Regions from separate parts of the Shewanella sp. 10N.286.48.B5 genome, predicted to be linked through region 1. Evidence: predicted binding sites of a transcription regulator. Region 1 holds the regulator's gene; each other region holds the start of a gene.
The links. Region 1 encodes sigma-54, which starts transcription at its own class of promoters, with help from an activator protein. Its sites were predicted from a motif close to GTTGGCACGNNNNTNGNNT; they were not measured.
Positions count from the first base shown of each region.

Region 2: a site for sigma-54 is predicted at 3,488-3,506, ahead of BCU57_RS01825 (flagellar assembly protein T N-terminal domain-containing protein). Genes of this name have one in related genera too.
Region 3: a site for sigma-54 is predicted at 4,681-4,699, ahead of BCU57_RS13815 (TorF family putative porin). Genes of this name have one in related genera too.

Region 1 covers NZ_MCVG02000002.1:327,083-333,495, reverse strand. Annotated here, with positions in the region: gene mgtE (magnesium transporter) at 1-47, opposite strand, end outside; gene BCU57_RS16355 (HPr family phosphocarrier protein) at 246-518, opposite strand; gene rapZ (RNase adapter RapZ) at 544-1,392, opposite strand; gene ptsN (PTS IIA-like nitrogen regulatory protein PtsN) at 1,389-1,832, opposite strand; gene hpf (ribosome hibernation promoting factor) at 1,835-2,122, opposite strand; gene BCU57_RS16335 (RNA polymerase factor sigma-54) at 2,146-3,630, opposite strand; gene lptB (LPS export ABC transporter ATP-binding protein) at 3,765-4,496, opposite strand; gene lptA (lipopolysaccharide transport periplasmic protein LptA) at 4,496-5,206, opposite strand; gene lptC (LPS export ABC transporter periplasmic protein LptC) at 5,193-5,753, opposite strand; gene kdsC (3-deoxy-manno-octulosonate-8-phosphatase KdsC) at 5,750-6,316, opposite strand; gene BCU57_RS16310 (KpsF/GutQ family sugar-phosphate isomerase) at 6,318-6,413, opposite strand, start outside.
Region 2 covers NZ_MCVG02000001.1:427,276-433,688, reverse strand. Annotated here, with positions in the region: gene BCU57_RS01855 (chemotaxis protein CheV) at 1-103, opposite strand, end outside; gene flgA (flagellar basal body P-ring formation chaperone FlgA) at 423-1,130, shown strand; gene flgM (flagellar biosynthesis anti-sigma factor FlgM) at 1,203-1,535, shown strand; gene BCU57_RS01840 (flagella synthesis protein FlgN) at 1,610-2,035, shown strand; gene BCU57_RS01835 (LPP20 family lipoprotein) at 2,168-2,623, opposite strand; gene BCU57_RS01830 (FlgO family outer membrane protein) at 2,620-3,324, opposite strand; gene BCU57_RS01825 (flagellar assembly protein T N-terminal domain-containing protein) at 3,597-4,787, shown strand; tRNA gene BCU57_RS01820 (tRNA-Arg) at 4,949-5,025, shown strand; one part of gene BCU57_RS01815 (IS3 family transposase) at 5,146-5,413, shown strand; one part of gene BCU57_RS01815 (IS3 family transposase) at 5,413-6,323, shown strand; gene BCU57_RS01810 (AAA family ATPase) at 6,320-6,413, shown strand, end outside.
Region 3 covers NZ_MCVG02000001.1:3,226,652-3,233,064, forward strand. Annotated here, with positions in the region: gene BCU57_RS13775 (TraB/GumN family protein) at 1-318, opposite strand, end outside; gene BCU57_RS13780 (prephenate dehydrogenase) at 369-680, shown strand; gene BCU57_RS13785 (DUF3016 domain-containing protein) at 780-1,310, opposite strand; gene BCU57_RS13790 (hypothetical protein) at 1,668-2,003, shown strand; gene BCU57_RS13795 (DUF4240 domain-containing protein) at 2,098-2,607, opposite strand; gene BCU57_RS13800 (hypothetical protein) at 2,711-3,097, shown strand; gene BCU57_RS13805 (response regulator) at 3,185-3,982, shown strand; gene BCU57_RS13810 (HU family DNA-binding protein) at 4,224-4,496, shown strand; gene BCU57_RS13815 (TorF family putative porin) at 4,786-5,475, shown strand; gene BCU57_RS13820 (PA3496 family putative envelope integrity protein) at 5,769-5,945, shown strand; gene BCU57_RS13825 (hypothetical protein) at 6,012-6,404, opposite strand.

The sequences.
Region 1 (6,413 bases):
TTAAGACGTTGTTCGGTCAGTTCGCTGTCGATGACTTCAATACCCATTGGCTACTCCTGAAAAGACGATGATGAAATGTTAACTTAACTCACCGGAAAGAATGAAGAAATTTCTAATATCTGATGGCTTGATGCGCAATTCATAAATACGCTAATACTGCTTGGTGGTGTGTTGAGTATAGCTAATAAAATAATGGAAAAGGTGAGTCGCTGTGTTTCCTTGGAGATGTTACTGGGCGCAGGCGGTTAGCTTTCTTCGTCAAATTTATCGTTGATTAACTTGCATACGGCCTCAAGGGCTTTTTCTGCATCACGGCCTTGAGCTTCAACAGTAATGATTTTACCAATGCCACTTTCTAACATTAATAACCCCAATACACTGGCAGCACTGGCTTGTTTCTCACCTTGGATAAGGGTGATAGTTGCGTCAAACTCGGTAGCTAAAATTGCCAATTTAGTCGCCGCTCGCGCATGCAAGCCTAGCTTGTTACTGATGGTAATTTGCTTTGAATAGGCCACCGTTTTGGCTGGCGTTGTGGTTAGCTTATTCAATGCCAAGCTCTCTATGGCGGGCGCTGACTTTGTGCTTAGAGTTGTTGAAACGTTTAGCGAGCTGATCGGCAATATAAACCGAACGGTGCTGACCGCCAGTACAACCAATGGCAATGGTCAGGTAGCTGCGGTTATTACGCTCTAAATGTGGCATCCAAGTGTCAAAAAGGTTTTCAATTTGCCAGATAAACTTATTCACCAAAGGCTGTCGCTCTAAGAACTCTTGCACGGGCGCATCTAGGCCTGTGTAGGGCCTTAACTCAAGCTCCCAGTGCGGATTCGGTAAAAAGCGCACATCAAACATAAAGTCTGCTTCAGCCGGCATGCCATGCTTAAAGCCAAATGACTCAAAATGTACCACTAATTCTTTATCAACACTGCCTAGCAAGATTTGCCGAACATGATCGCTCAATTCGTAGATATTAGTTTGCGAGGTGTCGATATAGTGATCAACCATTTTGGCTATGGGTTCGAGTAACCGCCCCTCAAGCTTAATGGCTTCTTGTAACGAAATTTGATTCTTAGACAGTGGGTGTAATCGGCGGGTCTCACTAAAACGCTTCAGTAACACTTTATCGTTGGCGTTTAAAAAGAAACTGGTAATGCAGGTATCGTCAGACAGTAAAGCAATTTGCTCTTTGAGTACTTTGCCTTGCTCTTCGATATTACGCACATCGACGCTAATGGCGACAAGCTCGTTACTATCTTTAAGCTGTTCAAGCAGGCTGCCAATCAGTGGCAGTGGCAGGTTATCAACACAGTAATAACCTAAATCTTCAAGCACTCTCAGTGCGACTGATTTTCCTGAACCTGAACGTCCCGATACGATGACAAGTTTCATGCAGTAATAACCTGATAAAGTTCTGTAGCGTCATGACTCTTTCGAAGTCGTTTAAGTATCAATTTATCACTGAGTTTCTCTGCCATGCTAGATAATGTGCTTAGGTGTTGCTGGCACTGATCTGCAGGTACAAGAAGCGCAAATAAAATATCTACAGGTTGCTTGTCTATGGCATCAAAGGCGATTGGCTCTTCGCATTTGATTAAAATAGCAATGGGTTCTTCGATATTATCTAAGCGCCCATGTGGAATTGCTATGCCATTTCCTATACCTGTACTGCCCATTTTTTCACGCGCTATTAGACTTTCAAAAATAGCCTGTGAAGAAAGGGTTGGGTACTGGGCAGCCATTAAATTGCTGATTAATTCCAGTACCTTTTTCTTACTGCCCGGAGTGGCACAGGTAGTGCACGCCGGCTGCAGGATGGTACGAAGTTCCATCGTTAATGCTTAGTGAGTTTCTCTTTATGTTTAATTACCTGACGGTCTAGCTTATCTATCAGGGCGTCTATTGCCACATACATATCAGCGTTACGCGATACAGCAAACACTTCACCGCCTTTTAGGTGCAGTTTGGCTTCGGCAATCTGTTGTAGCTTTTGAACATCGAGCACAACGTGAACATTATTGATCTGTTCGAAGTGTCGTTCAAGCTTTGAAAATTTTGTTTGCACGTATTCCCGTAAAGATTGAGTTATTTCAATATGGTTTCCAGTCAGGTTAATTTGCATAGGTCATCCTCCAATAACAAAAGTTATAAGCTTTTGCGTTGGTTTGAGGGAGGGATGAGCATTGCCTCTCGATATTTGGCTATCGTACGTCGAGCAACGTTAATCCCTTGTTCAGCCAATAGTGTCGCCATTTTACTATCACTAAGAGGCTTTTTCGGGTTTTCTGCAGCTACGAGCTTTTTAATAAATGCGCGAATTGCTGTAGAAGAGCATTCTCCACCATCATCGGTACTTACATGGCTTGAGAAAAAATATTTTAGTTCAAAAAGTCCACGGGGGGTATGCATGTATTTTTGGGTCGTGACCCGCGAAATGGTCGACTCGTGCATTTCAACCGCTTCAGCAATATCATTGAGCACCATCGGCTTCATGGCTTCTTCACCGAACTCAAAGAAACCTTGCTGAAATTGTACGATACAGTTAGCCACTTTTAGTAAGGTTTCATTACGGCTATCGATGCTTTTGATAAACCATTTAGCTTCTTGTAAATGACCACGAATAAATTGGCTGTCAGCTTGGCTTGAACCGCCTTTGGCCATAGCTGCATATTGCTGATTAACGCCAATTTTAGGCATGTTATCGGGATTTAGCTCGACCACCCAGCGACCATTCTTTTTAAGTACAGTAACATCAGGAATGACGTACTCATCTTTAATGGGGGTAATTTGCAAGCCTGGACGTGGATTGAGCGTTTGAATAAATTCAATGGCTTCACGTAAATCATCTTCTTTAAGCTTGGTTTTACGCATCAGTAACCTAAAGTCACGACCGGCGATTAAATCAAGATGATCTTTAATCAGTAACTTAACATTATCTATGCAAGGAATTTCATTAGGGTATTGGCCTAATTGAATTAATAGACACTCACTTAAATCTCGCGCTGCAATGCCGACGGGATCGAAGTGTTGTACCCGTTTAAGTACAGCTTCAACTTCATCGAGTTCGATATCGTCAGTGCCTAAGGATTGCAAAATGTCTTCAACGCTCTGGGTGAGGTAACCGCGCTCATCAATGGCATCAATAATGGCGGTTGCAATCACTAAGTCATTTTCAGAAAAGGGAGTGAGGTTTTTTTGCCATTCAAGATGCTCATACAAGCCTTCACTGGTTTCGCCTTGAAACGGCATATCATTACCGCTCGATACTGCGCCAGAGCCAGAAGTAGGCGAGGCGGTATACACCTCATCCCATGTGGTATCCATAGGGAGTTCTTCAGGCATAGAATCTTTAGTGAGCGATTCAGTGGTATCAACCGTTGAGGTGTCTTTTTCTATGGTGACTTGGCTATTATCACTAAAATCGGTGTCAGTTTGCAGGGCGTTTTCTTTTACGGGCTCTTTGGCTTTAGTGAATTCGTCTTCAAGCTCTAATAGCGGGTTTGAATCAAGTGCTTGTTGAATTTCTTGCTGTAGCTCCAATGAGGAAAGTTGCAATAAGCGAATCGCTTGTTGCAACTGTGGGGTCATGGTTAAGTGTTGACCCATTTTGAGTTGGAGTGAGGCTTTCATGTACCGCTTGTCCCTAATTGAATTACATCATCGCGACGAACAGTGTGGGCGCTAGTTTATGATCCTAGAAAAATAGACTAGATTAAGGTTTGTTGTTGGCCGCGAATGCCATACTAAAAACTGAATAGTGCTAACTATAGCTTGAATTGTTCACCTAAGTATACCGACCTAACTTGCTGATTGACTAAGATCTCAGCAGGTGTTCCTTCAGCAATCAAGTTTCCGTGACTCACAATATATGCTCGCTCACACACATCAAGTGTTTCACGGACATTATGGTCGGTAATTAGCACCCCTAAACCACGGCTTTTAAGTTGTTGAATAATTTTCTTGATGTCGATTACTGAGATAGGATCTACCCCTGCAAAAGGTTCATCTAATAAAATAAACTTAGGATTTGCCGCTAATGCGCGTGCAATTTCAACTCGGCGACGCTCGCCTCCCGATAACGCCATACCTTGGCTATCACGGATATGAGTTATGTTAAATTCTTCTAATAAATGTTCCAGTTCTTCAATGCGCTGCTCATTTGATAAGCTTTTGCGAGTTTGAAGCACTGCCATTATATTATCGTGTACTGTGAGCTTACGAAAAATACTGGCTTCTTGAGGTAAGTAGCCAATGCCTTTTCGGGCGCGCAAATGCATTGGATCTGCGGTTAAATCATCTTCATCGATCAGAATGCGGCCCTTATCACTTTTGACTAGGCCTACGACCATATAAAAGGTGGTGGTTTTACCCGCGCCATTAGGGCCAAGTAAGCCAACAATTTGGCCGGTTTTTACCGTCAGGCTGACATCTTTTACTACCTGGCGACTTTTATAACTCTTAGCGAGATTTTCAGCGGTTAACGTAATTTGGGTCATTAGTCATTTTGCTCAGCTGCTGGGGCTGACAATGTCGCCTGCGCCTCAGCGTTAAGTGATTCAGTTACTTCGGGTGTTTCAGTTGAGTTCACAGCCTCTACAGCAGATAAATTGTTGTTTTCAATTATAGCTGGTGGCGTGTCATCACCGGGTTTAGCGCTGTCTGGTAAATGTGGTTGCTCATCTTTTTTCTTTTCAGAATCAATCAAGTCTGGGTGACTTTCTGGTTGAAAAATAGTGATAACCCGATCTTCACCAGTACCGGTGCTTTCAGCAATTAACTGCTGCTTTTCAATGTTGTAGCTAATTAGGTTACCAGTAACCTGGCTGCCAGCTTGGTCCAATTTAGCATTACCCGTTAAGGTTAAAATGCTAGTGGCAAGCTCATATTTAATTTCATCGGCACTGGCAGTACCAATACGGCCATCATCTAACTCTTGGGAAAATGTCGCAGGGTTACCTGTGGCAACCATGGTTTTTTGGGTGCCGCTTTCGGTGCCAAATGCGCGTAATTCGTCGGCATTAATGTTAATCGACCCTTGAGTCACATTAACTGGGCCATAGAAGATGACCTGATTGTTTTTTATGTCAGCTTTTTGGCTCACAGCTGCGACTTTAAGCTCTTGCTGTAAATCGCCTTCTTTTGCATAGGCGCTGGCAATACTGACTACACTGAGTAGTGAGGCAATCAAAAGTTTACTTTGCTTCATACGTTCCTTCTACTTGACTTAAAAGTTCAAGTTCTTGAGCATTTAAATCAGCATACAGGCCTAAACCTTGTATATTAAAATCTGACCCAGTAACAAAAATTTGTCTATCTGAGGTCAAAATCATGGTGTTCATATCGAGTGCCAACATGGTGGTTGTCAAAGATTGTAATGGCTCGTCGATGTTTATTGCATCAATAATAACATTATTTTCTAAAACTACTTTGCCTGTTTCATTATTCAGCTTGCCTAAATCTGCGCTTAATTGCCATTCGGCTTCACCATTTTCAGGATAAATAAGGTAGACAGGCTCAGTAAACATGGTTTCATTACTTTGCTGAAAGTGCTCCATGTATTTCGCTGAGACTCGGCTTTGCACTAAACCTTGCTCATTAAATTCAGTGGTGCGTAAGTCATTGGCGATAAAATCAGGGCGAGCAGGGGCAGGCAATTTACTTGCCTCCATCTGACTACGTTTAATTTGTACTTGCCAATAAAGGACTAAGGCTGCGCCAAAAAATCCGATAATAGCGAAGGTCACTCGGCTCATATACTCATTCCGTGGGCATTTTCAAACTTATCTTGGCTAAGTAATAGCAAATCGGTGAGTTCACGTAATGCGCCATTTCCGCCGTTAATGGTGGTGGTCATATGGCAATGTTGTTTAACATAAGGATGGCCATCAGCCACACAAACTGCAAGGCCAACCTGTTTCATCACAGGTAAGTCAACCATGTCATCACCAATATAGGCGACTTCATCTGGGCTAACGCCATAGGTATCTAACAGGCTTTGGTAAGGCACTAGTTTATCATCAACACCTTGATAAATATGAGTGACACCTAAAGCGGTCATTCTATTTTCCACAATGGCAGATTTACGCCCGGTTATCACAGCAACATGAATATTACTGGTTAAAATAGAGCGAATGCCATAACCATCACGGGTATGAAATGCTTTTAACTCTTCCCCTGCATTACTTAAATAAATACGGCCATCGGAAAATACCCCATCGACATCGCAAATAAGCAGCTTAATTTTTTTGGCTTTTTGCCAAACATCATCAGAGATTGGGCCGTAAAAACCTTGGTGCAGTGTTTCGTGTAATGACATGTTAAATGACTCCAGCTTTAACCATATCGAGCATGTTAAGTGCGCCGACTGGGCGTTGGTTCTCGTCTACGACAATTAAACCGTTAATACTTTTTTC
Region 2 (6,413 bases), on a different contig from region 1:
TACCGAAACGTTGGCGACCATTAAGTTTAAAAAGCAGTAACTCCAGTCTATTTTGGCCTACCAGTTGGGTACGTTTATTAACTGAATCAAGAATGCTCGACATAACCCTGCCTTGTTTTATGAATGCTTTCCCTAGTGGGATTTATTATTAGAGTTCACTGTTAATCAGTGTTTTAAAGCGACAGTAAAACCATTTTCGCAAATTGTAACACAGTAATTTATGCCAATTTGCTGGTTTAGCGCTTAAATTTAGCTATAGGCATAGTTTTTGCTTGATTGTGGTCACATCGCATTTAAGCGACGATTTCAATGAAAAAAGTCAAACTTCTGACAAAGATAACATTGAGAATGTTTAGCCTTATCATTGCTAATTAAAATTGAAGTTTAGAGGTAACCTGGCCAATCAAGCTAGTTAGAATATTATGAAGAAAAACATTCTACTATTGATCATTATTTTTTTATCTTTACCGGTTAACGCCAGTGAAGATGCCACCATAACTTACTCTCTATCGACCATTACTGAATTAGCTAAAGAGGTAGTAGCAAAAAAAATTGCTAAAAAGCCCAATGCGGTGATCAACATTAGCCCGCAAAATCTTGATGGCCGATTAACACCGCCAAGATGTTTGCCACCCATTAGTGTTGAAATGGCCAGTGACCGCGAAATTAGCCGCACCAACACCGTCAAAATTAGCTGTATCAGCCCTGATTATGACTACCCATGGCAAATGTTTATCTCGGTTAAAGTTGAGGTTATGTATCCAGTGGTGACAGCATTGGGAATTATTGAAAAAGGTGAGTTAATCACAGCAGATAATGTGGCAATTAACTATGTTGACCAACACAGTATCCGCGGGCAGTTTTTTTCTGAGATCTCACAATTACTCGGTACCCGCTCAAAAAGGCGTGTGTCAGCTAAAGCGCCTTTGCTAAACAATAATTTATGCTTTGTTTGCAAAGGAGATTCGGTATCTATTTATGCTAAAACAAACGCATTTGAAATAAAAACTGCCGGAGAAGCACTAAGAGATGGTAATATTGGCGATGCTATTAGAGTCAGAAATAGCAATTCTAACAGGCGATTAGATGTCATTGTCACAGGCGTTGGCGAAGTTGAAGTTAGAATGTAAAATATTCTAAAGTTTTTTCTGACAAGGCCGATAACCTGTTTGGAAAACCCTAACATTACGCTGGAGCCTCACATGGCAATTGATATTAACCATCTAAAAACAGCTTCTCATGCTCAGTTGCGCACCAATCGCGACGCAGGAGCAACAACGCAAACAGCTGACTCAGCGGCTAAGACCACGGCTGCCCCAGTAAAAACGGATTCGGTCAGTATTACTGCACAAGCGCAGCAGCTGCAGGGAGTGCAGAGTAATATGGCATCTTTACCAGAAGTTGACCAAAGCAAAGTTGATGCAATTAAATTAGCAATTTCAGAAGGTCGCTACAAAGTCGATCCTGAAAAGTTAGCTGCTAACATTGCTAGCTTTGAAGCTGATCTTGACGGATTAAATTTCGACCAAGAGTAACCTCATCGTTACTCTTGATATTATCGGCCACACATTACTTAACGGGTAATGTGGGTTTTAATAAAGAGTAACTTATGACTGAATTACTACAGCTGTTATCTTTTCAGCACGACACCTTGTCGTCGCTGAAATTACTTGTATCTGAAGAAAAATTAGCCCTTACTGAACGTGACGCAGATAAACTACTGTCACTGGCAAAAGACAAGGTTGACTGCCTAAACAACCTCAAACTTAATGATGAAAAGTTAGCCTCTCACCCAGAAAAAGCATTATTAAACGCTGAGCCAGAACTCATTGTTAAAGTCGAAGAAGCCAAAGCGATTCTAGACGAGTGCAAGGCCATCAATAGTCAAAATGCCAGCTTAATTGAGCTTAATATAGCCAGCCTTAATCGCTTCTCTCAAGCGCTGCAAATGAGCCGTAATGCATCAAGCCTGACCTATAATGACAAAGGCCGAACTTCAACGATTTCCTCTTTAGGGCAAAACCTTAAAGCATAATCGAGGCGGTAATTAACTGCCCTGCGAGTTACTAGATTGTGTTTTAAAAACCAAAAAACCGCTCAAAGAGCGGTTTTTTTTGTACTTCAGTTAAGTTAATTTAAATGACTGGATTTAAATAATTAAATTTAACTAAAAGTAAGTCACATGCTTAATCGTTCTAGGCCTATTTTGCTGCTGATATAGGCTCCATACCTGTGAAAAATCCAGTTCTAACTCAGTCACATACATATCACCAGCCGGATAGCTTTTGACCACTTTCGCGCCTTTAATCATGCCCGAGACACTGGCGGTAACGGTTTGCTTATTCAGCAACCAATCATCGACCAGGCTACTGGCATCAATCTGCTGGCCATACACTTGCTCAGCCAGTTCCCGATAAGCGGCAATTTTAGACGCTTGCATCGCCATTAACACCTTGTGAGATTGCTCTGTTGCCGGTTGCGTTGCTAACGGCGCATAACCAATAGCGGTTAGTTTAGGAAATTGTTTAGGCGCCTCGGTTTCCCATTGCACATACTTGTCGTTTACCGCACACCCGGACAAGGTGAGGGCTGCTGTCAGGGCTGCAAACAGTATTGCCTTCATTGGTTATCTCCTAAAATAGTCACGCTTGCCATACCTGCATGCTCGTTTCGATACAAGATGCCGTCTTTTGAAATCACCTTATTGGCAGGTGTTAAATAGCCTGGCAGGCTGTGGGTTTTAACAAAGGTTTGTACCGCTGACACTACTCGATTATTGCTAGTATTGACAATTCTGGCATTGACCACCACACCCTCTGAGGTAGTGCCCATGGTGGCTACGACCACATGGGATACCGCTAAATCTGTGGCAAGCTGCTTCCAGTCGCGGCTTAAAATAAACTCACCCTCCGCAGTGGCGCGAAGTGAACTAGCCACATTCATATCAACAAGATTAAATTCATTGGCATGAAATGCAGTCAACATGCCTTGCTGCAATTGCTGCCCCAGCAAATTAGTTTGTCCGTAATCATCAAGCATGACAGGTGTGGTGATCAGCAGTGGTTGATCAGCTCGTAAGCTGTCGTTTTGTAGCACTAATTCATTGACAATTTTTTCCGCCAAGCGGTTAACCCCAGCTTTGGGCGCTATGCCTGACTGCTGAATATCGTAGTGAATAACATGATCCGTTTTGGGCTCAGACTCATACCAAAAATTCATCTCATAGCCTTCATTGACATAAGATAAATCATCATACTCTGTCGGTTGTGAGCCAGCACAAGCTGTCATCAACATCATGATTGGAAGTAAACCAATTCGGCGCATATTGCATTCCTGTATTTAACTCAAGCATTGCTATGGGCTAAGGCGTTTGAGGCCTAAAGGTTAAAAATGAATTCTAAAAACACTATCGGCAATCAGGATAAAAACTTTAGATAATTAATCCCTTTCAGCATTGGCTTAACGACTTATATATTGAAAACCAATAACAGGCACATTCTTTGCATTTATTCTCAAACAATCGCTCCTAGTACTTTAACGCCATAAACTTGGCACTGTATTAGTCGTTCATCGTTATCTTTAAGCAAGTGATTAATATGAAAATATGCAGTAAAACAACCCAGCGACTCTACTCCGCAGCCATATTGCTGTTAGTCAGTATCTTGAGTCTGCCGTTAAAAGCTGAAATTATTGAAGTAACAGGCCATGCGAATATCATCAATGGTAATGTCGACAAAGCCCGTGAAGCGGCAATAAGCCAAGCATTAAGCTATGCCAGCATGCAAGTTGGCGTTGGCGTTAATGTTAATAGCCAATACAGCATGGGTCAGGGGCAGTTAAGCCAAGATGCATTTCAGTTTAGTCATATAGGACAAGACAATAATATTGAACTGGTATCTGAAATGCTCACCAGCACTGACATTACTGTATTACTAAGATTAGATCTTCAAGACGACTCAGCTCAGCAATGCCGAGGTCAGCAATTAAGAGCGGCAATAATGGTGCCTCAGGCCAGTATTCAAGATCGCGCTCAATTACGTTATGGTCAGTTATTAAACTTTACTCAAGCACTATCACAACAGTATGGCGTGCTACTAAATAGTCACTCCCATAATAGCTTTGCCCGCATTCACGCCGATGAAGCACTCGATCACAGCAATGAGTTAATCAATTTTAAAGGTAATCGCATCCCAAGTTGGTTAGGCGAAATCACCGATAGCCAATATATCTTACAACCAGAAATCCTCGATATGTCAACCGAGCCCACCTCAGGATTAATGTTTGGCTTATTTCACGGCTATCCACAAAGACAAATCAGCTTTAAGTTAACTTTGTATCACGCTATTAGCGGTGAAAAAGTCTGGAGTAAAGATTACTCAGCACAGGCGCAGTGGGAGTTTGAACGTGACGAAACCGTATCACCCACCACTAAACGTTTTTGGCGCTCAAGCTATGGCCAAACGGTTAACCAGCTTATGCAGCAAAGCACTGTTGACATTGATAATTTGCTAAATTGTCGCCCACTGCTGGGACAAATTGTGGCTAAACAAGGCAATAGAATAATTATTAACTTAGGCCGTAAGCACCATGTGAGAGCCGGTGATAGCTTTCAAATTGTATTGCAACAAAACATCCCTGACAGAGTGAATTTAATGCGCGCCGTTGCCACACCAAACCGCGCAACAGTCACCATTGATCAAGTATCAGAAGAAAGTGCCACCGCAGTATTACAAGGCATAGACGCAACAGGGAATATTCAAATACAAGATATCGTGATTAAGATTTAAGCAACTAAATTTAAAGCCTTTTAATCAAGATTAAAACTTGTATAATTGCGCTTAGTCTCCCTATAGCTCAACAGGATAGAGCAGTCGCCTCCTAAGCGATCGATCAGGGTTCTTATGTACTATAGATGTAAGTGCACAAGTAAAGACGAAGAAAAATTTATCGGGACGTAGCTCAACTGGATAGAGCAGCCGCCTCCTAAGCGGCAGGTTGTGGATTCGATCTCCACCGTTCCGACCATTTTCATTTCAAGTATCTAAGTTTATCTCGCTTCAGCATTACTTACACTGTAGTGGCATAGTTAATTTGGCCACCTAGTTAGAGGTGATATCATCACCTCATAAGTTAACAGGTGACACTATGAAAAAACGTACAAGAAGACTTTTTAGTGCAGAGTTCAAACTTGAATCTGCACAACTCGTGCTAGATCAGAATTACTCAATTGTTGAAGCTGCTCAAGCTATGAATGTGGGCAAATCAACCATGGATAAGTGGGTACGACAATTAAGAGAAGAGCGACAAGGTAAGCAGCATAAAGCATCACCTATATCACCAGAACAAGTTGAAATTCGAGAGTTAAAAAAGCAACTAGCTCGCCTCCAGGAACACAACGAAATATTAAAAAAGGCCACAGCTCTGTTGATGTCGGACTCACTGAACAATTCTTAATAATTGAGAAACTCAGGCAGAGCTATAGCATAAAAACATTATGCGAAGTGTTCAGTATTCATCGTAGTAGTTACAAGTATTGGAGAAAGAGACCAATAACCATTAACGCAGATAAGGTTAAGCTTCGCAGCCTAGTCAGCGAAGTACACACTGCAAGTAATGGATCGGCAGGTGCTAGAACGATTGCAGATATGGTTAGCCAGCAGGGTGTCTCGCTAAGCCGTTATCGTGCCACTAAGTTGATGAAAGAGCTTGGTATAGTTAGCTGCCAGGTACCTAGGCACAAATACCGAAAAGCGACACTAGAACATATTGAAATCCCTAATCACCTAGGTCGACAATTCGCTGTCACAGCTCCGAATGAAGTCTGGGTTGGTGATGTTACCTACGTGTGGGCTGGTAACCGTTGGATGTACTTAGCTGTGGTGATTGATCTATTTGCACGTAAAGTGATTGGCTGGGCTATGTCGTTATCACCTGATAGTCGTTTAACTGGCAAAGCGCTTTCGATGGCCTATGAAGGTCGTGGTAAACCTAAAGATGTTATGTTCCATAGCGATCAAGGGACTCACTATACAAGCAGAAGATATCGGCAACTATTATGGCGATACCAGCTCAAACAAAGTTTATCTCGACGTGGGAATTGTTGGGATAATAGTCCTATGGAACGTTTTTTTAGGAGCCTTAAGACAGAATGGATACCAACTACAGGGTATCGTAATTTTACTGAAGCGCAGAATGAAATTACACGATACATTATTGGATATTATTGTCAGCTTCGGCCGCATCAATATAACGGCGGGCTGACGCCCAATGAGTCAGAACGATTGTTCTGGTTAAACTCTAAGACTGTGGCCAATATTTCTTGACCACTACAGACGTACCGCTGGGGAAGAATTCATACAAGACAAACAGTGGCAAATACTACGTCACGATAAAGGCTGACCCAGATAGCATCC
Region 3 (6,413 bases), on a different contig from region 1:
TAGGCCATATTGACCTAATAGTTGTTGAGTATCGGCTTTAGTCACATCCGCTTCAATTACCAATGCATCAGCCTGAGAAAAAGCCTGCTCAATAACCGGTGCCATCGGGTAAAAATCAGCTTTGCCCACATGAATTGAGCCTAATATGAATGCCTGTTTACCTTGATAAGTGACCTTATAAAAAGGCGGCGTGTCGGTTTCAGCTGCAGTCGCTAAACCACAGCTTAAAATAGCGACGATTAACAAACTCAAATAAGCAGAGCAACGCTTTATTGCAGCAAACGTTAATTTAAAATCCATTAGACTTGTTAGTCCCATAGCAGACCCTTATAATTTAGCTTAATTTGAAGATGTTGAATGAGGCTATCATGCCGTATACCAAAGTTATCCAGCAAATAAAAGAAAGCCTGCAAACAGGATACCGTCAAGCCATTGATGCCGATAAAAGACTCGATGAATTACACCAAGTCGGCCACGGTAAGTTTGTAGCAATTTTTACCGAAGAACAAGGCTTTAGCCAAAGTAGTAACCGCTTCTTGCCTTATGTACAAGAATTAGCTGACGAGTTAGATGAGATCCAAGAACTCAGACATATTCCGCCTGAAACCTTAGAGGCTTATGTGAAAAAGCTCGGTGCTTTGCTGCAAACCTTGCACTTATTCAAACAGAACACCAAATAGCTAACACCAGCACTTAGTGATGTTTAGGCACAAAAAAGCGGCTTATCAATAAGCCGCTTTAGATTTTAAATATAACATAAACTACTGAATCATAGATATTTATAACTTAGGTGCTACGGTTTTCTTTAACCAATCTTCAAGCATTTTAGTCTCATACTCAAACGGCTTTTGATTACGGGTTGAATGGGTGCCATACATAAAGTTCATATCAACTAACTTTTCATCACCGGCCATAATCACTTGCTCACCTTCAGTGATGCTGTAGCTAAAGGTCATACGTGGTGGGTATAAGTCTTTTACAATCCGCAGTTCACTAGCGGAGGTCGCGCCAAATGTTGGCCGCAGATCACCGGCTAAATCCACATCAGAAACCACCATCTCAAGTTTCTGCTCTGGTTTTAAAATCTTTTCAGCTTCTTTGTTGATATTTTTAGTCATAGTGTCGAAAAAGCGCTGCTGAAAACGAGATTTCACTTCATTGGCCGTTTTTAAATCTCGGTACTTTTTAGGTTCTTGCCATTGAATTTTAACCACACCGTCTTCAGTCACTGGGTTGACCACGACTTCGTCCTTAGCTGCAGCAACATTACATACCAATGCACCTGCTAATAGTAAATATTTCATTTTCATCATTTTCCCCTAGCTATGAACCTAGTGTTTAAAAAATCAACAATTCTATACTTGTCGGATTATACAAGCAGTTACCTGAATATAAGCTTAACCTACTCTAGCAATACTTGCTGAAACAACATTTGATAGAGATTAATACCGACCAACCCAAAATCTGCTCAAATAACAAACCAACTGTTCAGTAATCATTCAGTAAAAATAGGTTAATGTGTCTCTCAACAAGTACTAGCGCCTTATTTCCCTTAACAATATCAAGGTGAATATCGCGAAAGACTGACCAACGAATAAAATTTGGACATATATATCGCTCAAGGATTCAGCGCTAATAGCAATTAACGTATCAATACTGGAGTTAATATGAATAACATCGAAACCAATACAGCAATCGGCACAACTACCAGCAATAAGATGATTAAGCCTATCGCTCTCGCAGCGACAGTTTTTATCGCCATGCTGGTGTCATCTTCAAGCTTTGCCCATCAATTTGATATCGATTCAAAAGGCGCCGAAGCGATAAAACAACACCAGCAATTAATGAACCAGCATATACAAGTCGCTGAGCAAGAGTTTAATGCTGAATTAGAGAAAAACCTTGATCAGCAGTTACAAACCGCTGCACACAAGTTTATGACTCAAGCCTGCGCTAAATACGGTTTAGAGTTTGATACTCAATCAGAAACTTGCAGTAGCTAAGTCTGCCGATTGACAGGCTTACATCTCAATTACACTAAAAATGCAGCTATAAAGCTGCATTTTTTGTGGATGCTTAATTAACTTTCAGCGATATTTAAAATGGAAAACGCTGGCTTAATAAAGGATAGTTTTTACGGAGATCTTTTTTCTTGGTACTGAACTTTTTACCTTGAGGAGTATGCTGACCAGAGGGTACAAAAGGCAGCTCTTCACCGCAGCGGTCTTCATAGATTTTTCCGGCAATCAAATCATAATCTTCAATAAAGGGATAAGCATAGTCATCTTTTGTTGGCCATAACTCAAGCTCGCCCAAACAGTCGGGGTTAGCAATAATCTTGTTATACCAGGTCTCACCTAAGGATAAAATAAACCCTCGAAACTCCACAAAGCCATAATCTGAATCACAGCCAGTAACAATGTAAGCTGCGCCCCAAATATCCCAGCGGTAACTGCGGCGCATTTGTTGGCCAAATATCTTATCAAAAGCCGCTAAGTCAGCATCATCGAGCGCCGACAATTTTTCCACTAATTGATCATGGCACGCTTGCTCTGATTGCTCAGGATGGCTACGGGTCACCAAAGACCAAAATTCCGCCTCAGTCATTACTTATCCTAATTTCTTAAAAAACGTTTTCACAAACTATCTCTACTCACGCTATTCTACACCACATGACCACTCACATAGTTCCAATAATGATAATAATACTATGAATAAACCACCGTTAAGATTAACCCTATTAATTGCATTGTACGTGTTACTGTCTATTGTGGCCCTTTGGCGCTCTTATAGCATTCAAAGTATAGATTTATTCAGTATCGGCGTTATCCCTGTGTTGGTTGGCTTATTAATGCGAACACACTGGGCCAGCATTGCCTTAAAGGTATATTTAGCCATTCAAACCTTAGCGATATTAGCACTGTCTACCACTGCTATTATCGCCTATCAAATCACTCCTGAAGATGTAAAAGTGGTGTTCAATGGCTTTAATATCCCTATTCCTGCCATTGCTGCGGTACTATTTTCACTGCTGGTGTTTCAATACTGGGTGGCATTTTGTAAAGAAACAGCGATTTATTTGAAGCCCAAAAGTTAACAAAGGCGCCCTGCTGACTATATTCATCCCTTAGCATAAGTTAACATGCGCCCATAAAACTCAGATCGAATAATAAGAAGCTATATAATGAGCCATTTATCGCCCAGTGAATTATCCATTTTGCTAGTTGAACCATCTGATGTTCAGAGAAAAATAATTATTTCACGCCTGCAACAAGAAGGCGTACATAGCATACAAACCGCCGCTAATCTTGCTCAAGCTAAAGAGATTATTGTTCGACACACGCCAGATCTCATTGTCAGCGCTTTACACTTTACTGACGGTGAAGCGACTGAACTACTCAGTTTTATTAAACAAAACTCTGACTATCAAGATATTCAATTTATGTTGGTATCCAGTGAATGTCGCCGTGAGCAACTGGAAATATTTAGGCAATCTGGAGCCGTCGCGATTTTACCTAAGCCTTTCGATGCCGATCATTTGGCCACAGCACTGAATTCCACTATTGATTTAATCAGTAATGACGAACTGGACCTAAGCCATTTTGATGTTCAGGATATTCGCACTTTAGTGGTTGATGATAGCCGCATGGCGCGAAACATTATCAAACGAACTATTACTAATTTAGGTATTCGGATGATAAGCGAGGCAACTGATGGCGCTGAAGCTATCGAATTAATGCAACAGCAAATGTTTGATTTAGTAATCACCGATTACAATATGCCAAGTGTTGATGGACTGGCATTGACCCAATATATACGCCACCAAAGCCAGCAGTCTCATGTGCCGATTTTGATGGTGTCATCAGAAGCTAACGATACCCACCTAAGCAACGTATCAAGCGCAGGTGTTAATGCGCTATGTGATAAACCCTTTGAACCTAAGTTAGTGAAGCAACTCCTGTATCAACTGTTAGAAGATTGATAGCTAACAAATTTTTGTAGGCCAAAGTTCAAAATGAGCAGCAACAAATCAATAAACTTGATAAAAACGGCAGAAGCAGTTAATTCACTCAGCCGAGTTTAAGCTAACTAGATCACTAAAAAGTTACTTATTTGCAATATAGCAGCACATTTATCAGATAAAATGCTTTCAAAGCCTTATGGCTTATGGCATGTTAATCTAGTTCTAAATAAATACATCTATGGAAAGCAGAGAATACAACATGAACAAAAGTGAATTAATTGCAAAAATTGCAGAAAATGCTGAGTTAACAAAAGCTGAAGCGGGTCGTGCACTAAAGTCTTTTGAAGAAGCGGTAACTGAAGCCATGAAAAACGGCGACAAGATTTCTATCGTAGGTTTTGGTTCTTTCGAAACATCAGTTCGTGCTGCACGTACAGGTCGTAACCCACAAACCGGCCAAGAGATCCAAATTGCTGAAGCAACAGTACCTAAGTTTAAAGCAGGTAAAACGCTAAAAAATAGTGTTAACTAAAAACCGCTAAAACGATAAAACCTCCTTTTTTGGAGGTTTTTTTATGTCTTTTTTTTGCATAAATAAGTAAAAACAACACTTAAACTGCACAATTAAAGTGCAACTACGCATCATCAAGTGGCAACATAAATGCAACATAAATGTGCAGTAATTTTTAAGCTATTGATTAATTTAATTTTATAAACATGGCACATCATTAGCAACACGTACCTCAGATAAAACAACATTTAGCGTCGACCCGACTTTATGCAAGATGCTAATTGAATAATAAAACTTTGAGGGAATGAAAATGAAAAAATCTCTGTATCAAGCTATTGCGCTATCAACAGGTTTACTTTTAAGCACTACAGCTTTAGCTGAAGTCACGGGTAATATTGGCGCGACGTCAGACTATATTTGGCGTGGTGTGTCACAAACTAGTGGTGCTGCGGTTCAGGGGGGCATTGATTATGGCCATGAGTCAGGTTTCTATGTCGGTGGTTGGGCATCAAATGTAGATTTTGGTGACGGCACCTCTTATGAGCTTGATGTGTATGCCGGTTTCGGTGGTGACATTACAGAAGACTTAAGCTACGACATTAACTACCTTTATTACGCTTACCCAGATTCACCGGGCAGTGTTGATTTTGGTGAAGTAACAGTTGGTCTCGCGTGGAAATGGTTAGATGTCGCATACTCTTACACAGTCAATGGCGGTGATGATATTGCTGAAAGCCCATTAGATTCAAAAGATATGATGTATGCTCAAGCTAACCTGACTTTCCCATTAACTGAAAAAGTGTCACTGGGTTTCCATTATGGTTACTCAAACGGTGATGTAATCACCAGCTGGTACGGCACTGATAGCTATTCTGAGTACAACGTATCACTAAGCACTGATACTGATTTCGGTACTATCTCGTTCATGGCAACAGATACTGATTTAGAAGATGATGATGCTAAAATTGTTCTTGGTTACTCATATAGCTTCGATCTATAACCATCAAAAGTATTAAATGATGTTAGCTATTTAATCTAAATTATTAAAAAATCAAAAAACGTCACCTTAGGGTGGCGTTTTTTATTGCTCTGAGCCTCAAAATCCTCACCACAGAAGTGCGCATTTTTTTTATTAGCTGCTACATTCAAATTATGAGGTTATTTTTCTGCTGCCTAGCAAATTATTGCTCAGCAATATTGTGCTCACGGTTTCAAGCCGTTCAGGCTGTGATTACCGTTTATGTAAAGCCATTAATTATGCTTTACGAGTACCACCCATGTGAGGATAAAGTGATGGCTAATATTACTGAGACTATCCCAAATGATACTGAAATCGAGGCAATGGTTTCACCAAAAAATCAACGCTCCGCTGAAATTATTGAACGTAAAAGGCAGGTTAAACGCCGCTTAGATGATTATCTAGAACAAGCTGAATTGCGAAAAAGCTTAGGGGAAGATGATTTATTTTAGCCTACCCCCCCTTTTACGGGGTCATCTGGCCAATACTTTTTATAAGGTTAAGACTTCACTTTAAGATTAAGACTTTAAGAGGTATGCAAGACCAGTGCACTCTAAATAAATTGAACAGGCTGGGTAAATCATTTTGCCGCAGTCTGTGATGATGAGTGCATTACCGCCCCTTTGTTGGGTTTGCACTTTCAATTCTTTTTTCAGCGTGTTGATACTGGGAACACCAACCTCTATTGCTTCAGGGTTGTTAGCGCAATAAGTCGTCACCACCTCACCTAGCGGTTCATTGTCATGATTATACAATTCACTAGGCAGATAGATATCAACCGTTGAAGCAGTCGCTTGATAAGTAATATATTCATCAGCATTGGTTCTAATAGAGATACCATTACAGCCACCGACGACCAATGAAGTCATCAGTAATAAACTCAATGGAAGTATTTGGGGTGAAAATTTCATCGATAGAAT